4 regions of the Streptomyces sp. NPDC014733 genome follow, and region 4 is predicted to be linked to each of the others. Evidence: riboswitches for the same ligand, from Rfam matches in the RefSeq annotation. Region 4 holds a riboswitch; each other region holds the start of a gene.
The links. Region 4 has a riboswitch for cyclic di-AMP ahead of ACF1BH_RS03200 (NlpC/P60 family protein). Riboswitches for the same ligand answer to the same signal wherever they lie in the genome.

Region 1 (5,086 bases), on a different contig from region 4:
AGCCGGGACCAGCCACGGAGCGGCACCGCACGCCCGCCCCGCCCCCGTCCACAGGCAGCTCCCCTCCTCACGCGTCTCCCTACGCGTCTCCCCACGGATCTCTCCTGTCCGCTCGCGTCCGGCCGGTCCGCCCCGGCGCACGGCCCCAGGGGCGGACCGGCCGTTCGCCCCTTCCTACGCCGAAGCCTCGTCCAGCAGCTTCTGTTCCTCGGCGGTGAGCCGGAGGTCCTGGACGGCCAGGAGGGCCGGGAGCTGGGCGGTGGTGCGGGCGCTGGCGATGGGGGCGGTGACCGTGGGGCGGGCGGCGAGCCAGGCGAGAGCGACGGTGGCCACCTCCGCGCCGTGTGCTGTGGCGACGGCGTCCAGGGCGGTCAGGACGCGGACGCCGCGGTCGGTGGCGAGGTGGGCGGCTGCCTTGCCGGAGCGGACGCTGTCGACGTCCGTGCCGGGACGGTACTTGCCGGTCAGGAAGCCGGAGGCGAGCCCGTAGTACGGGACGGCGCCCACGTCGTGGCGGGCGGCGACCTCGGCCAGTTCGCCCTCGTAGGTGTCGCGGGAGACCAGGTTGTACTGCGGCTGGAGGGCGACGTAGCGGGCCAGGCCCTCGCGCTCGGAGAAGGACAGCGCCTCCTCCAGGCGGGCGGCCGAGATGTTGGAGGCGGCGATCTCACGGACCTTGCCGGCCCGGACGAGGTCGTCGAGGACGGTCAGGAACTCGCCGACCTCCAGCGACTCGTCGTCGTAGTGGGTGTAGTAGAGGTCGATGTGGTCGGTGCGCAGGCGGCGCAGCGAACCCTCGACGGCCTTCTTGATCGTGGCGGCGGAGAGGCCCTTGAGGCCGGGGAGGGCACCGACCTTGGTGGCGATGACGACGTCGTCGCGGTTGCCGCGGGCGGCGAGCCAGTTGCCGATGACGGTCTCGGACTCGCCGCCCTCGTTGCCGGGAACCCAGGCCGAGTAGGCGTCGGCGGTGTCGATGAAGTTGCCGCCGCCGGCGACGTACGCGTCGAGCACCGCGAACGACTCGGCCTCGTCGGTGGACCAGCCGAAAACGTTGCCGCCGAGGCAGAGCGGGGAGACGGAGAGCGAGCCGAGAGGCTTACGTGTGGTCATGCCGTCATTCAACACACCGCGCGGCGGCGGCATTTCCGGGCCGCGGCATCCGGGTGTACCGGCCCCGGCACACCTGGCAGCCCATCCGCGCGGGCGGCCCGGAGCCCGGCGCGCGGTGGTGGCCCGGAGCCCGGCCCGGCGCGCGACGTCCTCACGCGCGCCCCGGACGCGAGCCCCGGACTCCCCTCAGGGCCGCAGCGGGCTCAGACGTTCAGACCCCGGGCCCGCAGCCACGGCATCGGGTCGATCGGGCCGCCGCCACCGGGACGGACCTCCAGGTGGAGATGGGGGCCGGTGACGTTCCCGGTGGCGCCGACGCGGCCGATGACCTCGCCGGTGGAGACCTTGCCGCCGGTCTTCACCATCGACGAGAGGTGGCAGAACCACAGCTCCGTACCGTCGTCGAGGGTGAGGACGATGCGGTAGCCGTACGCACCGGCCCAGCCCGCCTGGGTGATGGTGCCGGAGTGGACGGCCTTGACGGGCGTGCCCGTGGGGGCGGCGAAGTCCTGGCCCGTGTGGTCGGCGGCCCAGCGGTCACCGGCCTGGCCGAAGCCGGCGGTGAGGGTGTACGAGGTGACCGGCAGCAGATAGCTCTTGGCCAGCTCGGCCAGGCGCGCGGCCTCGGCCTTCGCGCGGGCCTCGGCCTCGCGCTTCGCCTTGGCGGCCGCCTCCTTGCGCGCGGCCTCGGCGCGCTCCGCCTTCGCGTCGGCCACCGCCTCCTTGTGGTCGCTCGCGGCGGTCTGCTCCGCGCGGGCGAGCGCGCGGTGTTCGGCGGCCTCCCGGGCGTCGCGCTCACCGGCCTCCTGCTGGGTGTCGGCCTGCTGGAGGATGCGGCTGCGCAGCGCCTCCCCGGCGCCCGTGCCCTGCCCGTCCTCGGCGGTGAGGCCGGCGGACGAGAGCGGCGCCGCGGTGGTGGCCGGGCCGGACGCGTCGTCGGAGCCGAGCAACGGCCCGATGCCGGGCAGCGATTCGGCGGCCGGCAGCGCTCCGGTGACGTCGGAGGCGAGGGCGCCGATGTCCGGCATGGAGATCGGGACCGGCGGCTTGTCCTCGGCGGTCGCCATGCCGCCGGCGCCGACCGCCGCGATCACCCCGACGCCGAGGACCGTGCCGCTGCGGGCCAGCGCGGAGCGCTGCTTCCCGACGCGGTGCCGGCCGCGGACGGACCGCACGGACTCCTCGGTCGGGTTCCACTCGCCGGGACCGTCGTCCGCGACACCGTACGGGCCGGGGCCCTCCGGGGCGAACGCGCCCGGAGCGAAGGTGGCCGTATCGGTCAGGGAATCCGGCAGATCCTGGGGGAGGGGGTGGGCGGACGGAGCCTCGGGGGCAAGCCTGTTGGACGCCACGGGGGCGCACTCCTTTCCTTCCTTCGCGCCTACCGGGTTAGCTGACGGGTTCGGAGCAGGAAGGTCTCCTACGGGCGGCCTCTGGCCGAGGCGTCCGATTCACCCCATGGAGGTGGTTCCCCGGTTCCCTCGGCGCCGCTCGGGACACCGCGGCAAAGACAGGACACGTCACGGCAGTTCACGAAATATCGACGCATCGGCGTGCGGGGAGACGCCGTAGCGGGAAGTGACCACCGGTGTGCCTGGGTGCCCGGCATACCTGAAGAGCGCGTACGGGATTCGGCGTGGGGGCACGGTGCCGCCTCTGCGACGGCTGGGACGACCGCGCTCCGTTATCGGACAGTAATAGAGATCGCGGCCGATTTCCAAGCGATCCCGCGAATCCCCTCCGTACGACGACGGCTCTTGGCCAAGACTTTTCGGGGCAACGTCCGTGCAAACCGGTCGAGTTGATCACCCTTCACGAAACGGCCTGCGGATGATTGTGCATCACTTGTTATGCGGAGGGGTGCGCACTCCTCACGCTCCGTGAGGGCAGTAGCGTCTGATCATGGTCGTCGACTTCGTCAACAACGCACAGGCCCTGGCAGCGCGCTACCGGGACTTCTCCTGGAGGGAGGCGCGGGGCCGCTGCGCGGCCCACGAGGAGCTGACGGCACGGATCGGGCAGGACCCGGAGCTGTGCGAACTCCTCGCCGCGTCCCTCCCGGTGGGCAACAAGCAGCAGCCCAACCTCCTGCTGGCGGCCGTCCGCCACCTCGACGGCCCGCACGCCGAGCAGGGCCCGCGCGGTGAGCCGGCGTACGGCCGCTGGCGCGAGTGGACGATCCGGCACTGGGACGAGGTCCGTGCGGTCGTCATGAGCCGCTCCACCCAGACCAACGAGCCGGGCCGCTGCGCCACCTTGCTGCCTCTCCTGGCCCGCCTCCGCGGCCCGTTGGCCCTCCTGGAGGTCGGCACCTCGGCCGGTCTCTGCCTCCACCCGGACCGCTACCGGTACGCGTACGAGCCGGACGCCGCCCCAGGGGCCCCCGGGCCGGACACGTCCCCGGAGGCGCACGTCCTCGGCGCCCCGGACAGCCCGGTCACCTTCCGGTGCCGCGTCGGACGGGAGGACCGGGTGGCCGCGGCGGATGCGGCGACGCCCGCGCGGCTCCCGGAGATCGTGTGGCGCGGCGGCATCGACCTCACGCCGCTCGACCCGGTGGACGACCCCGAGGCGCTGCGCTGGCTACGGTCCCTGGTGTGGCCGGGCACCCCGGAGCGGGCACAGCGGCTGACGGCGGCGGTGGACGCGGTACGGGCGGCGCCGCGGCCCGAGATCGTCCGCGGCGACCTGGTCGAGGAGTTGCCGGCGCTGGCGGCGCGGGTCCCGGCGGACGCCACACTCGTCGTCTTTCACACCTCGGTACTGCCGTATCTGCCGCCCGCGCACCGGGAGCGGTTCGCCGACCGGGTGCGCGCGCTGCTCGCCGGGCGGCCGGGCGGCGGCCACTGGATCTCCCAGGAACACCACTCCGTCACCCCGTGGCTCCCCGCCCCGGCCGCCGGCCGCCTCACCCCGGGCCACCGGGAACAGCTGCTGACCCTCGCGCTGGACGACCGCCCGGTGGCCCTGACGGGGGCACACGGCCAGAGCCTCCACTGGGTGGCGTAGAGGTCTCCGCCCACGGGGCCGTACCGGCGCGCGGGAGCCGGCCGCGCGCCCCGCGTGCCGGGGCGGCCCCGGGCTCCCCGCGCGCCCGGCGCGTGCCCGCGCTCCGCGCGCCCCGTCACTCCCCCGTGCTCCGGCCCTACTCCTCCAACGGCCGCTGCACCGCCAGCAGCGCCATGTCGTCCGTGCCCGCCCCGCCCGTGTGCGCGGCGACCTCGGTGACCAGCGTGTCCAGCAGCCGGTCGGGCCCGGAGAAGACCCGGCCGCGCAGCCGGGCCACCGGGTCGTAGAACTCCCCCGCCCGGTCGCGCGCCTCGGTCAGCCCGTCGGTGAACAGCAGCAGGAGCGAACCGGCGGGGTAGAACAGCTCGTCCGCGCGGTCCGGCCACCCGGCCACCTCGCTCATCCCCAGCGGCAGCGCGTGCACCGCGGGCACCAGTGTCCGCAGCCCGCCGTCCGGGGTGAGCAGCAGCGGTGGCGGATGCCCCCGGTTCAGGACGCGCAGCACGGCGCGCTCCCCGGACGGGATCTCCGCGAGCACGGCCGTGGTGAACCCCTCGTACTGGTCGAGGCCCTCGCGCCGCCGCCCCTCCCGCTGGAGCGCCCGCTCCAGCCGCCCGGCCACCGCCTCCAGCGTCGCCTCCTGCTCCGCCGCCTCCCGGAACGCCCCGATGACGATCACCGCCGCCTCGACCGCCTCCAGCCCCTTCCCCCGCACGTCGCCGACGATCAGCCGGACCCCGTGCGGCGTCTCCTGCACCGCGTACAGGTCCCCGCCGATCCGCGCGTCGGCCTGCGCCCCCACGTAACGGGCGGCGACCGCCAGCCCCCCGATCCGCTCCGGCGGCGTCGGCAGCACCGCCCGCTGGGCCGCCTCGGAGACATCGCGTACGGAGGCGAGCCGGGCGTCGGAGAGGCGGACGACGCGGTTGATGCCGAGGGCGAGGAGGGCGACGACGAAGACGGT
Region 2 (5,086 bases), on a different contig from region 4:
CCGGCGGCGGGCCGCGCGGCGGCGTCGCCAAGGCGGTCAAGAAGATCCGCGGCTACCTCGCCGAGCTGATCCACCGCAAGCGCGCCGTCCTGCCGCCCGAGCCCGCGCCCGACGAGGACCTGATCTCCGGCCTGATCCGCGCCTCCGACCACGGCGAGCACCTCACCGAGAACGAGGTCGCCGCGATGGCGTTCATCCTGCTCTTCGCCGGTTTCGAGACCACCGTCAACCTCATCGGCAACGGCACCTACGCCCTGCTGCGCACCCCCGACCAGCGTGAACTCCTCCAGAAGTCGCTGGCCGCCGGCGACCGCGAGGTGCTGACCACCGGTATCGAGGAGCTGCTGCGCTACGACGGCCCGGTCGAGCTGGCCACCTGGCGGTTCGCGACCGAGGAGCTGACGCTCGGCGGGGAGCGGATAGCCGTCGGCGATCCGGTGCTGGTGGTGCTCGCCGCCGCCGACCGCGACCCCGCGCGCTTCGACGCCCCGGACACCCTCGACCTGCGCCGCACCGACAACCCGCACCTCGGTTACGGCCACGGCATCCACTACTGCCTCGGCGCGCCGCTCGCCCGCCTCGAAGGGCGGACCGCGCTCGCCACCCTCCTGACCCGCCTGCCGGACATCCGGCTCGCGGCGGATCCGGAGGAATTGCGGTGGCGTGGCGGGCTCATCATGCGCGGTCTGCGCGCCCTCCCCGTGGAGTTCACCCCGGCCCCCTGACGACACGCCGTCCACCTGCGCGGACGGCCGTCCGCAGCCCGGAAGTTGACGCTCCATCAGCCACGTGACCTACACGTGATCTCCGCTACACCGGCTTGTGACGCCCCGTGAGCCCGGTTACCTTGCCACCGAACAAGCGCTCCATCGCCCCGGTGGACGCCGTACCGGATCCCGGGCGGCCGGACCGGGGCGGCGGGACGGACAACTCAACCGCCGCTCGAAAGGCAATCGCATGCGCACCGGCAACGGCAGACACCGTCGCCCCCGCCAGGCACCGGCCCTCTTTGTCACGGCGGGTGTGACCGGCGCGGGCCTCGCCCTGCCCCTTCTCGGCGCGGGCGCCGCCCACGCCGCCGACACCTCCACCTGGGACCGGGTCGCCCAGTGCGAGTCCGGCGGCATCTGGTCCAGCGCCGGTGGCAACGGTTTCTACGGCGGACTCCAGCTCACCCTCGACATGTGGCGCGATTACGGCGGCCTGGAGTACGCGGCCCGCCCCGACCTGGCCAGCCGCGCCCAGCAGATAGCCGTGGCCCAGGCGATCCTCGCCGACCGCGGCCCCGAGGCCTGGCCGCGCTGCGCGTCCGAGGCCGGACTCACCGAGGACGGCGCGGCGCCCGACGTCGACCCCGGTGGCTCCGTCACCACCCCGCCCGCCGGTGCGGACGACGCCCACACCGGTACCGGCACCGACTCCGACCAGGAGACGCCCTCGGCGCCGGACACCACCGACCCGGCCACCCCGAAGGGCACCCCGGACCCGTCCGACTCCCCGGACCCGTCCACCTCGCCCGACGCCACCGGCTCCCCCGAGGCACCCGAAGGCTCGCAGCGGCCCGGTACGCCCGGCCCGTCCGGCGAGCCGTCCACCGACCCGTCCGACCACGCCTCGCACCCCTCCGAGCCCTCGCACCCGTCCCGTGCGACGCCTCCGGCGGACACCGGCGGCTCCCGTGACGGCGACGGCTCCGGGCGCCATCGCGGCGGCAGCGACGCCGACGCGGACGGCGACCGCGCCCCGGGGCGGCACGCCTCGCGCGGCGGTGAGCGGACGGACCCGGACGAGGGCGCGTACACCGTGCGCTCCGGTGACAACCTGTCAGCCATCGTCGAGGCGCGCGACCTGCCCGGCGGCTGGCCCGCGCTGTACGAGCGCAACGAGGACGTCATCGGCGCCGACCCGGACCTCATCCACCCAGGTCAACTCCTCGACCTGGGCCACTGATCGAGCCGATAGGCGGCTTTTGCCCGTTTTGGCGAAAGTGAGACATGGGTCTCGTCGCCGTCCGGGGTGTCCCGACCTGCCCTTCGATTCCGCACCGTGTCCTACCTGCGGAAATATGTGCCTTCTGCGGCCGTTGGCGGTCAACTGGGTGCAGAAAGCGGGGTTTGAACGACACGGGGGGTTCTGTTTACGGTCAGGACCGCTCGCCAAAGCGGGCCCTTCGTTCACACGCCGAATCCTGCCGGTGGGCGAAGGTGGTCGACGCGCAAGCGCCGAAGGCAGGAGCGGGGGACCCAAGGTAAGCGCCGGCCCCGCCCGTGAAAGCGGGTCAACCGGCTTGGGGTGAAGCCGTGTGCGCGTCACACGGCCGGGCAATCCACACCGCCCGAACCCGACAGCTCACCTCGCAGGCGTCGGTGAGGAAAACGAAGCATGCTGATCAACAAGGCCAAGCACCGTCGCCCCTCCAAGGCCGTCCGCGTCGCCACCCTCGCCGGTGTCGCCGGCGCCGCCGTGGCCGTCCCGCTGATGGGCGCCACCAACGCCTCCGCCGCCTCCGTCTCCACCTGGGACGCCGTCGCCCAGTGCGAGTCCGGCGGCAACTGGTCGATCAACACCGGCAACGGCTACTACGGCGGCCTGCAGTTCTCCGCCTCCAGCTGGGCGGCGGCCGGCGGCACGCAGTTCGCGCCCCGCGCCGACCTGGCCACCAAGGCCCAGCAGATCCAGGCCGCCGAGAAGCTCCTCGCCATCCAGGGCCCGGGCGCCTGGTCCTGCGCCGGTGCGGGCAACCTCACCGCCGGTGGCCCGTCCCCCGACCTGAACACCTCCGCCACCAAGGCCGCCCCCAAGCAGCAGGCCCCGCAGCCCAAGGCCGCCCCGCGGCAGCAGGCGCCGAAGCAGCAGGCCCCGCAGCAGCAGTCCCGTCCCGCGACGCCGCAGCACCACGTCATGGGCCACGGCAACTACACCGTGAAGTCCGGCGACACCCTGGCCAAGATCGCCAAGGCGCACGGCAAGAACTGGAAGTCGGTCTACGCGGACAACAAGTCCGTCATCGGCTCCAACCCGAACCTCATCTTCCCGGGCCAGAAGCTCCACGTCTGATCCCGCACCCCCGGGCCTCTGCCCCCTCCCGGCCTCCGATCCCGTGCGTACGGCGGTACGCGCGGCACACCGGACCGGGAGGCGGCCTGCCGCCCGGACCCCGCGGGCCACGGCCCCCGGCACCGCCCGGGAGCCCCCGCTCACCCGCGGACCTCCCCCCACGGGATACCCCGCCCGGCGCGCACGTCCCCGGGGCGGCACCGGCTCCCCGCCGTCGCCGCCCTCCGCGCGCCGAGGCGGGGTTTCGCCGTTCCGTACCCTGGTCCCGGACACAGCGTCGTGCCCGCCCCTTATCAGCTGCTTTTCCGTTCCGCGGCCTTCGTTGTCGAATATCAGGAACCCGGCGTCCGAGGCACCTTTCGTCCCGTCCTGCGGGCCGCGAGGTAGCGGAAGGCCCGGGGGCCGTTAGGCTCGTGCCGCAGAACTCCAGACACCCATGAAGGAGACAACGTGCCGTCCATCGACGTCGTCGTAGCCCGCGAAATTCTCGACTCGCGAGGTAATCCCACGGTCGAGGTCGAGGTCGGCCTCGACGACGGCTCCACCGGTCGGGCCGCCGTCCCGTCCGGTGCCTCCACCGGAGCCTTCGAGGCCGTCGAGCTGCGCGACGGGGACCCCAACCGCTACCAGGGCAAGGGCGTCGAGAAGGCCGTTCTCGCCGTCATCGAGCAGATCGGCCCGGAGCTGGTCGGCTACGACGCCACCGAGCAGCGCCTCATCGACCAGGCCATGTTCGACCTGGACGCCACCGACAACAAGGGCTCGCTGGGCGCCAACGCCATCCTCGGCGTCTCCCTCGCCGTCGCGCACGCCGCCTCCGAGGCCAGCGACCTGCCGCTCTTCCGCTACCTCGGCGGCCCGAACGCGCACGTCCTGCCCGTCCCGATGATGAACATCCTGAACGGTGGGTCGCACGCCGACTCCAACGTCGACATCCAGGAGTTCATGATCGCCCCGATCGGTGCGGAGTCCTTCTCCGAGGCGCTGCGCTGGGGCGCCGAGGTCTACCACACCCTCAAGAAGGTCCTGAAGAACAAGGGCCTGGCCACCGGCCTGGGCGACGAGGGCGGCTTCGCCCCCAACCTCGGCTCCAACCGTGAGGCCCTCGACCTCATCCTGGAGGCCATCCGCGAGGCCGGTTACGCCCCCGGCCAGGACATCGCGCTCGCCCTGGACGTCGCCGCCTCCGAGTTCTACACGGAAGGCAAGTACCAGTTCGAGGGCAAGGAGCGCTCCGCCGCCGAGATGACGGAGTACTACGAGGAGCTGGTCGCGGCCTACCCGCTGGTCTCCATCGAGGACCCGCTGTTCGAGGACGACTGGGCCGGCTGGAAGGTCATCACCGACAAGCTCGGCGCCAAGGTCCAGCTCGTCGGCGACGACCTCTTCGTCACCAACCCCGAGCGCCTGGCCCGCGGCATCGAGGAGGGCTCGGCCAACGCGCTCCTGGTGAAGGTCAACCAGATCGGTTCGCTCACCGAGACCCTGGACGCCGTCGAGCTGGCCCAGCGCAACGGCTTCAAGTGCATGATGTCGCACCGCTCCGGCGAGACCGAGGACGTCACCATCGCCGACCTCGCCGTCGCCACCAACTGCGGCCAGATCAAGACCGGCGCCCCGGCCCGCTCCGAGCGCGTCGCCAAGTACAACCAGCTGCTGCGCATCGAGGAGATCCTGGACGACGCGGCGGTCTACGCCGGCCGCTCCGCGTTCCCCCGTTTCAAGGGCTGACCTCCCGGCGCGGGTGCGCCCCGCCCGACCCGACCGTGGGCGGGCCACCCGCCGTCACGGCCTGCGTTCGTCCCCGGCGACGGTCCCGTACCGTTGCCGGGGACGGCTGCGCTTCCGAACGGCCCCGCCCGGCGGGAGCGTACGAACTCCATGACAGTCGGCCAACAGGGGAGGCGACGTGTCCGCGGACCGGTTCTCGACCGCGACCCGGCTCAAGGCGCTCGGCGAGCAGGCGGCGGCCCGCGTCCAGCGTGTCCGGCGCCCCCGCCGTAACCGTCTCACCGGCCGGGCCGCCCTG
Region 3 (5,086 bases), on a different contig from region 4:
CGGTCCTCCTCGATCTCGATGACCAGGTCGGTGTCGGCGAGACGTATCCGGTCGCCGGTCGTCGGGCCGAACAGGTCGGCGTAGTCCTGGCGGGAAAGCTCAGCCATCGAGAGTGCCTCCGGTCTCACCGCGCAGCCCGGCGACGATCCGCTTGCCCGCGAGGGGGACCAGCTCGACCTCGGTGGGAATGCCGGGCTCGAAGCGCACGGCGGAGCCCGCGGCGACATTGAGCCGCAGGCCGTGCGCGGCCGCACGGTCGAACGCCAGGCCCGGGTTGGCCTCGGCGAAGTGGTAGTGGGAGCCGACCTGCACGGGGCGGTCGGCGGAGTTGAGGACGGTCATGCGCGTGAGGGGGCGGCCTTCGTTGAGGCGGACCGGCTCGTCGGCGTAGAGGATCTGTCCCGGGATCATGTTCTGCTCTCCCGCGGTCAGTTGATGGGTTCGTGAACGGTGACGAGCTTGGTGCCGTCGGGGAAGGTGGCCTCGACCTGCACGTCGTGAATCATTTCCGGGACGCCGTCCATGACGTCGTCGCGGGTGAGCACCTGGCGCCCGGAGGACATCAGCTCGGCGACCGTACGGCCGTCGCGAGCCCCTTCGAGGATGTGGGCGGTCAGCAACGCTATGGATTCCGGGTGGTTGAGCTTCAGCCCCCGTGCCCGTCGCTTTTCGGCCACGTCGGCTGCCACATGAATCATCAGGCGTTCCTGCTCATGCGGGGTCAGTTGCATACGTTCCACCTCACAGACTTCCTGCCCGGGTATGCGTTCGCCCAGGTCACAGGCGTGGACACGCCCGCATGGGTAGATGTATCACACAGCGACTAAAGGGAAAGCAAACCGTGCCTCCGCAAGAGGTCATCAACACCCCATCCCGCAGAGCCCAGTTCGGGCCCATTTCCGTGGCGTTACATGTCCGGCCACCTGCGGAACCCTTCTCAGCGCTGGAGTGCGGGCACTTCCCTTACCGGGAGTTACCGAGTGGCGACCGATTTCCCCTTCCGGATTTCCCGCCGCAGGAATTCCCGACGGCCGGAATGCGGTGGCGAATTCCACACACCGGAACGCCCGCCGGACCGAACGGACACCCCGTCCCGGGCGCGGCGAATTGGATGCTCCGGGCAATCCGGACCCGGCACCGCTCGACGAACACCACTGTCCGGTATCCGCCCTTGACGGGGCGGAGATCGCTCACGATCCTCATGTGCGCGTCAAACGCTCCGCACCACCCCCCACACCAGTATCGGAGCCACACCGTGACTCGCACCGCCCGTACCCGTCGCCTCACCCTCGCCACCGGCGCCTGCGCCGCCGTCGTCGGACTGCTCGGCGTCGCGGCCAGCGCCCAGGCGACCGCACCGACCGCCGCCCCCGACATCCCGGTGGCCGACGTCAAGGCCGACCTCGCCAAGTTCCAGTCCATAGCCGACGCCAACAACGGCACCCGCGCCCACGGCACCGCCGGATACCAGCAGTCGCTCGACTACGTGAAGGGCAAGCTGGACTCCGCCGGGTTCACCACGAAGGTCCAGGAGTTCACCAGCGGCGGCGAGAAGGGGTACAACCTCATCGCCGACTGGCCCGGCGGCGACGAGAGCAAGACCGTGATGTCCGGCGCCCACCTCGACTCCGTCCCCGCCGGCCCCGGCATCAACGACGACGGCTCCGGCTCGGCCGGGATCCTGGAGGTCGCGCTCGCGGTCGCCAAGGCGGACCTCAAGCCCACCAAGCACCTGCGCTTCGGCTGGTGGGGCGACGAGGAGGACGGCATGATCGGCTCCTCCCACTACGTCGACTCGCTCGGCGCCGACACCGCGAAGATCGACTCGTACCTGAACTTCGACATGATCGGCTCCCCCAACCCCGGCTACTTCGTCTACGACGACGACGCGCGGCTGGAGAAGGTGTTCAAGGACTGGTTCGCCACCAAGAACATCGCCACCGAGAAGGAGACCGAGGGCGACGGCCGCTCCGACCACGCGCCGTTCAAGGACGCCGGGGTCCCGGTCGGCGGGCTGTTCTCCGGCGCCGACTACATCAAGACCGACGCCCAGGCCAAGGCGTGGGGCGGCGAGGCGGGCAAGGCGTTCGACGCCTGCTACCACGAGGCCTGCGACACCACGAAGAACATCGACGACACCGCACTGGACAACCACACCGACGCCATCGCCCACGCGATCTGGGAGCTGAGCTCCTGACCTTCCGCGCCCCGCGCGTCACCGGCCGGCCCCACCCGGCCGGCCCCGGCCCGGTCGCCCTTCCCGGCGGCCGGGCCGCGGCATGTCCCGGCGGCGGCCGGCCGCCGTGCGCTTCGCCCCGGAGGCGGTCGCGCCCGACGCCCCTCGCCCGACCGGGCTCGCCCGCACGGACCAGCCGGTTCCGGGCGGTCGCGGGGGCGTCGCGTTGCGGAACCCCGGTGCGGAGCGCACCGCGTGCGTGCGCTTTTCCGCTGGTCCGGAGCGCGCGGGCGGATACGGCGACCGCCACACCACGCCCCGAAAGCACCATTTGACGCATTTGTGACGAATGTCACACTTCGTCATTTCAGCGCGGAATCCGGCCGCCCGATGCGTGACGATCCCCTGGACGACAAGCCCCCGCCGCAGCGGCGGGGCGGTCCGGGCGGACGCCGAATCCTGCCGCCGTCCCGGATGTCAGGTCGACGCGGACGCACCGGCAGGAGCGGAGGACCCGAGCACGACGGGACCACGGCACCAGGGCGCACGCCCTGCGCCGACGGGTCCCTTGGGGTGAAGCCGTACGCATGGCCGGGCACCTTCGCCTGCCCGAACCCGACAGGTCTTCCTTCGCAGGCGGCTGACGAAGGGTTTGCGCATGACTGTGCGCATGCATCTGCCGGCCGCGGTCGCCCGGGCCGGAACCATCTCCGCTCTCACACTCGCGACCGTCGGCGCGACCGTCGCGCTGCCCCCGGGTGCCGACGCCACCTCCGTCTCCGCCACCGCGGTACGGATCGCCGCGTCCAAGAAGGGCGCGCCCTACCAGTACGGCGCCCGGGGGCCGCACCGCTTCGACTGCTCGGGGCTGACGCAGTACGCCTTCAAGCGCGCCGGACGGAGTCTGCCCCGCACCGCCGCCGCGCAGTACAACCGCACCCGGCACATCCGCGCCTCCACCCGCAAGGCAGGTGACCTGGTCTTCTTCCACGGCAGCGGGGGCGTCTACCACGTCGGGATCTACGCCGGTCACAGCCGCATCTGGCATGCGCCGCGCACCGGCACCGTCGTCCGGCTGGAGAAGATCTGGACCGGCGCGGTGTCGTACGGCCGGGTCGGCTGAGCGGCGCGGCCGCCCGTCACACCCCGGCGGGCGGCCACGGCAGCCGGACCCGGACGGTCTTGCCGCCGCCCGGCTCCGCCACCGTCGTCACCTCTCCCCCGGACTCTGCGGCCAGCAGGCCGACGATGAGCAGCCCGCGGCCGCCGTCCCGGCACAGATCGGCGGCGAGCCGCCGGGGCGGCCGGGGGTCGCGGTCCGTGACCCCCGCGGTCAGCGTCTCGTCGCGATCGAGCCGCAGGGCGAGGGTGAAGTACGGGGAGGTGCCACCGGTGTGCCGGACGGCGTTGGTGGCCAGTTCGGAGACGATCAGCCGGACCGCGTCGGTGAGCGGCGCGGCCCGGTCCAGGCCCCAGGCGCCGAGCACCGCGGAAACGTGCCTGCGCGCGGCCGCGACCGACTCCGGTGCGCCGGGGAGGGTCAGGGTGGATTCCTGGTGATCTGCCATCGCGGTGCCGTCCTTCTTCCCACCGGGGTCGGATCCGGCGCACGGGCGGGAGGCGGGACGCCGCTCGGTCACCGGGTCGGCCGCGCACGCCGGGGTGCGGACCGGCGGTCCATGCTGCCGGTACGCCCCGTCATCCACCACGAAATGCCCATATCTCTCGCCCAAAGCGGTGAATCCTCCCGTACGGGAGCGGGTCGCGGCCCCGCGACGGCCACCCGGCGGCTAACGGCGGCTCCGGCGCACGCGCCGCCCGGCGGGTCAGTCGCCCGGCGGGTCAGCCGCGCGGCGCGGTCTCCGCCAGGGTGCGCACCGCCGCCCGCAGCTGGGTGTCCGTCAGGTCGGCGCGGGCCGTCAGCCGGACCCTGGAGACGCCGTCGGGGACGGACGGCGGGCGGAAGCAGCCGACCAGCACTCCGGCGGCGCGGCAGTCGGCCGCCCAGCGGACGGCGGCGTCCGGCGACGGCGCGCGGACCGCGACGACGGCGGCGTCCGGCCGGACCGCTGCCAGCCCGGCGGCGGTCAGCCGCCGGTGCAGCGCGGCGGCGACCTCGCGGGTGCGGGCCGCGCGCTCCGGTTCGCGGCGCAGCAGCCGCAGCGCGGCGAGCGCGGCGCCCACCGCCGCCGGGGCGAGCCCGGTGTCGAAGATGAACGTCCGCGCGGTGTTGACCAGATGCTCGATGACCCGTGCCGGACCGAGGACCGCGCCGCCCTGGGAGCCGAGCGACTTCGACAGCGTCACGGTGGCGACGGTGTCCGGGGCCCCGGCGAGCCCGGCGGCGGCCACGGCGCCGCGCCCGCCGTCACCGAGCACCCCGAGCCCGTGGGCGTCGTCGACGAGGAGGCCCGCGCGGTGGCGGCGGCAGGCGGCGGCGAGGGCGGGCAGCGGGGCGGCGTCGCCGTCGACGGAGAACACCGCGTCGGTGACGGTGAGCGCCGGGCCGCCGTGCGCGGCGAGCGCGGCGTCCACGGCGGCTGGGTCGGCGTGGGCGACGACGGCCTTACGGGCGCGGGAGAGGCGGCAGCCGTCGATGAGGGAGGCGTGGTTCTGCGCGTCGGAGACGACGAGGGCGCCGGTGCCGGTGAGGGCGGTGACGGCGGCGAGGTTGGCGGCGTACCCGGAGGAGAGGACCAGGGCCGCCTCGAAGCCGCAGAACGCGGCGAGTTCGGCCTCCAGCGTGGCGTGGAGTTCGGTGGTGCCGGTGACCAGCCGGGAGCCGGTGGCGCCGGCGCCCCAGCGGTGCGCGGCCTGGGCGGCGGCGCGGGTGACCAGCGGGTGGCGGGCGAGTCCGAGATAGTCGTTGCTCGCCAGGTCCAGCAGTTCGCACTGGGCGGAGCGGGGGCG
Region 4 (5,086 bases):
GTCGACGGCCAACAGCAAGCTCGACACCCAGCTCGCCGGACTCAGCGCCGGGGCCGACGACTTCGCCGACCGGGCGAGCCGCACCCAGGAGCGCATCGACCTCAAGGCCCGGCAGGTCGCCGAGAAGAAGCGCAAGGAGGATGAGGCGCGGCGCAAGGAGGCCCTGCGCCCGAAGTTCCTGCTGCCGGTCTCGCAGCACGGGCTGAGCGCGCTCTTCGGTCAGGCGGGCGTCAACTGGATGTCCGTCCACACCGGCATCGATTTCCCCGTCCAGTACGGCACCCCCGTGATGGCCGCGACCGACGGCACCGTCCGCACCCAGTGGAACTCCGCCTACGGCAACATGGCGATCGTGACGTCACCCGACGGTACGGAGACGTGGTACTGCCACCTCAGCAGCACCAAGATCCGCTCCGGCTCGGTCAAGGCCGGGGACCAGATCGCGTACTCGGGCAGCTCCGGCAACTCCACCGGCCCGCATCTGCACTTCGAGGTGCGGCCGGGCGGCGGCTCGCCGATCAACCCGCTGCCGTGGCTGCAGAGCCACGGGCTCAACCCCAACTGACGTCCGGCGCCCGCCGGTCACTCCGGCAGGCGCCCGCGTGGTGGCCCGGCCCCCTGAGGGCCGGGCCTTTTTCACAGCTTCTCGACCGGGGCGTACCGCAGCAGCAGCCGCTTGGGCTTCTCACCGCCGAAGTCGATCGTCGCCTCGGCGTTGTCCCCGCTGCCCTTGACGCCGGTGACCGTGCCGAGGCCGAAGCTGTCGTGGGTGACGCGGTCGCCGACGGTGAGCGCCACCGCCGGGCGGTCGTTGCCCCGCCGGGTGGCGAACCCGCTGGGGCCGCTCTTGGCCCGCGGTGTACCGAAACCGGAGCTGAGACCGCCGCCGCCCCCGCTGCCGCCGGAGCGCATACCGCCCATCGTCGCGGACGGGGTCGCCGGGCCGGTGCGCCGCCAGTCGACGAACGACGCGGGGATCTCCTCCAGGAACCGCGACGGCGGGTTGTACGACGGCTGTCCCCAGGCGCTGCGCATCGTGGAGCGGGTGAGGTAGAGGCGCTCGCGGGCGCGGGTGATGCCGACGTAGGCGAGGCGGCGCTCCTCCTCCAGCTCCTTGGTCTGGCCGAGGGCGCGCATGTGCGGGAAGACGCCGTCCTCCATGCCGGTGAGGAAGACGACCGGGAACTCCAGCCCCTTGGCGGTGTGCAGGGTCATGAGCGTGACGACGCCGCTGCCGTCCTCGTCCTCGTCGGGGATCTGGTCGGAGTCGGCGACCAGTGCGACCTGCTCCAGGAAGTCGGCGAGCGTGCCACCGGATACGGGCTCCTCCGCATCGGCGTCCGCGCCCTCCGCGGCGGGGCCGGCCACGCGGTCCTGCTCGAACTCCAGGGCCACGGCGGCGAGTTCCTGGAGGTTCTCGATCCGGGTCTCGTCCTGCGGGTCGGTGGAGGACTGCAGCTCGGCCAGGTATCCGGTGCGCTCCAGGACCGCTTCGAGGACGGTGGCCGGTCCGGCGCCGGACTCGACGATGGTGCGCAGCTCTTCCATCAGGGTGTTGAAGCGCCGGACGGCGTTGGCGGAGCGGGCGGCCATGCCGTACGCCTCGTCGACGCGGCGCAGCGCCTGGGGGAAGCTGATCTTCTCGCGGAGTGCCAGGGCGTCGATCATCGCCTCGGCGCGGTCACCGATGCCGCGCTTGGGGACATTGAGGATCCGGCGGAGCGGGACGGTGTCCTCCGGGTTGGCGAGCACCCGCAGGTACGCGAGGATGTCGCGGACCTCCTTGCGCTCGTAGAAGCGGACGCCGCCGACGACCTTGTAGGGCAGTCCGACGCGGATGAGGATTTCCTCGAAGACGCGGGACTGGGCGTTGGTGCGGTAGAAGATCGCGACGTCTCCGGCGCGGGCGTCCTTCGCGTCGGTGAGGCGGTCGATCTCCTCGGCGACGAACTGGGCCTCGTCGTGCTCGGTGTCGGCGACGTACCCCGTGATGCGGGGGCCCTCGCCGGCTTCGGTCCAGAGGTTCTTGGGGCGGCGGTTCTCGTTCCGCTCGATGACGGCGTTGGCGGCGGAGAGGATGGTCTGGGTGGAGCGGTAGTTCTGCTCCAGCAGGATCGTCGTGGCGTCCGGGTAGTCCTCCTCGAACTGGAGGATGTTGCGGATCGTGGCGCCGCGGAAGGCGTAGATCGACTGGTCGGCGTCGCCGACGACGCACAGCTCGGCGGCGGATTCGGCCGGACCGACCAGCTCGCGCACGAGGGTGTACTGCGCGTGGTTGGTGTCCTGGTACTCGTCGACCATGACGTGGCGGAAGCGGCGGCGGTAGTGGGCCGCGACGTCCGGGAACGCCTGGAGGAGGTTGACGGTCGTCATGATGATGTCGTCGAAGTCCAGGGCGTTGGCCTCGCGCAGCCGCGCCTGGTAGAGCGCGTACGCCTGGGCCAGCGTCTTCTCGAAGCCGTCGGCCGCCTGTCCGGCGAAGGTCTCCTCGTCGATGAGCTCGTTCTTGAGGTTGGAGACCTTGGCGCTGAAGGACTTGGGCGGGAACCGCTTGGGGTCGAGATCGAGATCGCGGCAGACCAGGGCCATCAGGCGCTTGGAGTCGGCGGCGTCGTAGATCGAGAACGACGAGGTGAAGCCGAGGTGCTTGGACTCGCGGCGCAGGATGCGGACGCAGGCGCTGTGGAAGGTGGAGACCCACATGGCGTTGGCCCGGGGGCCGACCAGCTCCTCGACGCGCTCCTTCATCTCACCGGCGGCCTTGTTGGTGAAGGTGATCGCGAGGATCTGGCCGGGGTGGACGCCGCGGGCGGCGAGCAGGTGCGCGATGCGGTGGGTGAGCACCCGGGTCTTGCCGGAACCGGCTCCGGCGACGATCAGCAGCGGGCCGCCGGAGTGCACCACGGCGGCCTTCTGGGCGTCGTTGAGCCCTTCCAGGAGCGTGGCCGGGTCGACCGCGGGGCGGGCGGCGCCGTCGCGGTAGTGCGCGTCCCGGGGTACGGGGGCGTCGAACTTCCCGCTGAAGAGGTCGTGCGGGACCTCCTCCGGGGCCGGGCCGTGCTCGTCCTCGGGGGGCGGCGGGGGCTCCTCGTCCTTGGGGGCGAGGTCCGCCAGGAAGCTGTCGTCAAAGAGGCTGCTCATCGCCCACCGAGTCTAGGCCGCCCCACTGACAGTCGGGGCCGGAGCCGGGGAAAGGCCGGAAGTCCGGGGCGTTCCGCTCCGCGTCGCCCCGGGAACCCGGCATTCCACGCAGAAGCCTCGCCCTGCCCACACGAACGTCACCTCATGCACACAGGCCACGAAAAGGTTTCGGGCAAATCGAACATCTGCCTTCACAGGAGCCACACGAGTTGGCTAGGTTCACGCTCGGGCTGCCCGCATCCCGTGGACGACAGCGTCCGCACGGGCCGCCTCCGCCGAGTCCGGCCCTGCCCCACGGCACCCGGAGCCGGGGACCCATCAGCACCACCGGGGTGAATCGGTCGGTACGGCCGCGCGCGTGCGCACGTACGGACCGTAGGGCAAGCCTTCCGTCTGCGACACCGCCCGAACCCGACAGCTAACCCGGTAGGCGGTCCACGGAAGGAGTCGTCGGCCTTGCCGTCGCACCGCAAGCCGCGTACCCGCGTCCTCATCTCGCCCGGCAGCCGCCGGACGGCCGCCGGCCTGACGACCGCGGCCCTCGCCACGGTCACCCTGCTCTCGCAGTCTGCCGAGGCGTCCCCCCGCTCCCCGAAGCCGACCGTCGAAGAGGTCAAGAAGAAGGTCGACACCCTCTACCGCCAGGCCGAGGTCGCGACCCAGAAGTACAACGCCGTCAAGGAGCGCGTCGACGCGCGGCGGTCCGAGGTCAGCGACCTCCAGGACGCCGCGGCGCGCCGCACCGGCAAGCTCAACGAGGCCCGCCGGGAGCTGGGCACCTTCGCCGCCGCGCAGTACCGCAGCGGCGGGGTGAGCACCACCGCGCAGCTGATGTTCTCCAAGGACCCGCAGCAGTTCGCCGACCGCAGCCATCTGATGGAGCGGCTGACCGGGCGGCAGCAGCAGGCCGTCGACGCCTACCAGGAGCAACAGGCCGCCGCCGCCCACCAGCGGGCCGAGGCGACCCGCAGCCTGGACCGCCTCCAGGAGTCGCGGTCCGAGCTGGCCGGCTCCAAGCGGACGGTCCAGGGCAAGCTGGCCGAGGCCCGCCAGCTGCTCTCCGAGCTGACCGCCCAGGAGAAGGCGCGGCTGGCGGAGCTGGAGCGCCAGAAGGAGGAGGCGGCCCGCCGCAAGGCCGAGGAGGAGGAGCGCAAGCAGCACGAGCAGCCCGGCGGCGGCGCGGACACCGGCTCCCCCGGTACGGGCACGACCGACCCGGGCCAGGGCGGCGGCCCGGCCGACGGCTCGTACCGCACCAAGGCCGAGAAGGCGCTCGCGTTCGCCCGCGCCCAGATGGGCAAGCCGTACGTCTGGGGCGCCACCGGCCCCAACTCCTACGACTGCTCCGGGCTGACGCAGGCCGCGTGGAAGGCGGCCGGGGTGAGCCTGCCGCGTACGACGTGGGACCAGGTCAAGGTCGGCCAGCGCGTCGCCACCAAGGACCTCGCCCCCGGTGACCTGGTGTTCTTCTACAACGACATCAGCCACGTCGGGATGTACATCGGCGACGGCAAGATGATCCACGCCCCGAAGCCGGGCGCCAGCGTCCGCATCGAGTCGATCTACTACATGCCGATCTACGGCAGCGTCCGCCCCGCGTGACGCCCCTCGGGGAGGCCGTCGCACCGCGCGCCTCCCCGGTTGCACGGCTCCGGCCCGGTCCCTCGGTGAGGGGCCGGGCCGGAGGCGTACGCGGAGTGTGCCGGGGGCGCGGGGGATGCGGCCGCGCGCCCCGGTCGGGCTCAGGTCCAGAGCACCGCGATGAAGATGTTGACCATGGTGAGCAGGCCGACCGTGCCGAACAGCGGCTTGGCGATGCTCTCCTCGTCCCGCTTGACGTAGACCAGCCCCAGGATGACGACCAGGACGGCCAGCTTGACGCCGATCTTGATGTTGTCGACGGAGCTGCCCTGGGCCTGGTTCAGGCCGACCAGCGCGACGCCGG

Region 1: it holds a riboswitch for cyclic di-AMP, as region 4 does, so the genes downstream of both, ACF1BH_RS28135 (M23 family metallopeptidase) here and ACF1BH_RS03200 (NlpC/P60 family protein) in region 4, are expected to answer to the same signal.
Region 2: it holds a riboswitch for cyclic di-AMP, as region 4 does, so the genes downstream of both, ACF1BH_RS21075 (transglycosylase family protein) here and ACF1BH_RS03200 (NlpC/P60 family protein) in region 4, are expected to answer to the same signal.
Region 3: it holds a riboswitch for cyclic di-AMP, as region 4 does, so the genes downstream of both, ACF1BH_RS24775 (C40 family peptidase) here and ACF1BH_RS03200 (NlpC/P60 family protein) in region 4, are expected to answer to the same signal.

The regions. Positions count from the first base shown of each region.
Region 1 covers NZ_JBIBYO010000017.1:92,719-97,804, reverse strand. Annotated here, with positions in the region: gene ACF1BH_RS28140 (aldo/keto reductase) at 175-1,113, opposite strand; gene ACF1BH_RS28135 (M23 family metallopeptidase) at 1,317-2,465, opposite strand; cyclic di-AMP (ydaO/yuaA leader) riboswitch at 2,478-2,627, opposite strand; gene ACF1BH_RS28130 (DUF2332 domain-containing protein) at 3,016-4,122, shown strand; gene ACF1BH_RS28125 (PP2C family protein-serine/threonine phosphatase) at 4,259-5,086, opposite strand, start outside.
Region 2 covers NZ_JBIBYO010000009.1:112,853-117,938, forward strand. Annotated here, with positions in the region: gene ACF1BH_RS21065 (cytochrome P450) at 1-725, shown strand, start outside; gene ACF1BH_RS21070 (transglycosylase family protein) at 958-1,950, shown strand; cyclic di-AMP (ydaO/yuaA leader) riboswitch at 2,170-2,378, shown strand; gene ACF1BH_RS21075 (transglycosylase family protein) at 2,383-3,057, shown strand; gene eno (phosphopyruvate hydratase) at 3,508-4,788, shown strand; gene ACF1BH_RS21085 (septum formation initiator family protein) at 4,967-5,086, shown strand, end outside.
Region 3 covers NZ_JBIBYO010000012.1:216,707-221,792, reverse strand. Annotated here, with positions in the region: gene ACF1BH_RS24795 (urease subunit alpha) at 1-107, opposite strand, end outside; gene ACF1BH_RS24790 (urease subunit beta) at 100-411, opposite strand; gene ACF1BH_RS24785 (urease subunit gamma) at 429-731, opposite strand; gene ACF1BH_RS24780 (M28 family metallopeptidase) at 1,256-2,197, shown strand; cyclic di-AMP (ydaO/yuaA leader) riboswitch at 2,653-2,830, shown strand; gene ACF1BH_RS24775 (C40 family peptidase) at 2,835-3,299, shown strand; gene ACF1BH_RS24770 (ATP-binding protein) at 3,316-3,744, opposite strand; gene ACF1BH_RS24765 (8-amino-7-oxononanoate synthase) at 4,019-5,086, opposite strand, start outside.
Region 4 covers NZ_JBIBYO010000001.1:717,542-722,627, forward strand. Annotated here, with positions in the region: gene ACF1BH_RS03190 (peptidoglycan DD-metalloendopeptidase family protein) at 1-565, shown strand, start outside; gene pcrA (DNA helicase PcrA) at 637-3,141, opposite strand; cyclic di-AMP (ydaO/yuaA leader) riboswitch at 3,405-3,590, shown strand; gene ACF1BH_RS03200 (NlpC/P60 family protein) at 3,598-4,743, shown strand; gene ACF1BH_RS03205 (hypothetical protein) at 4,884-5,086, opposite strand, start outside.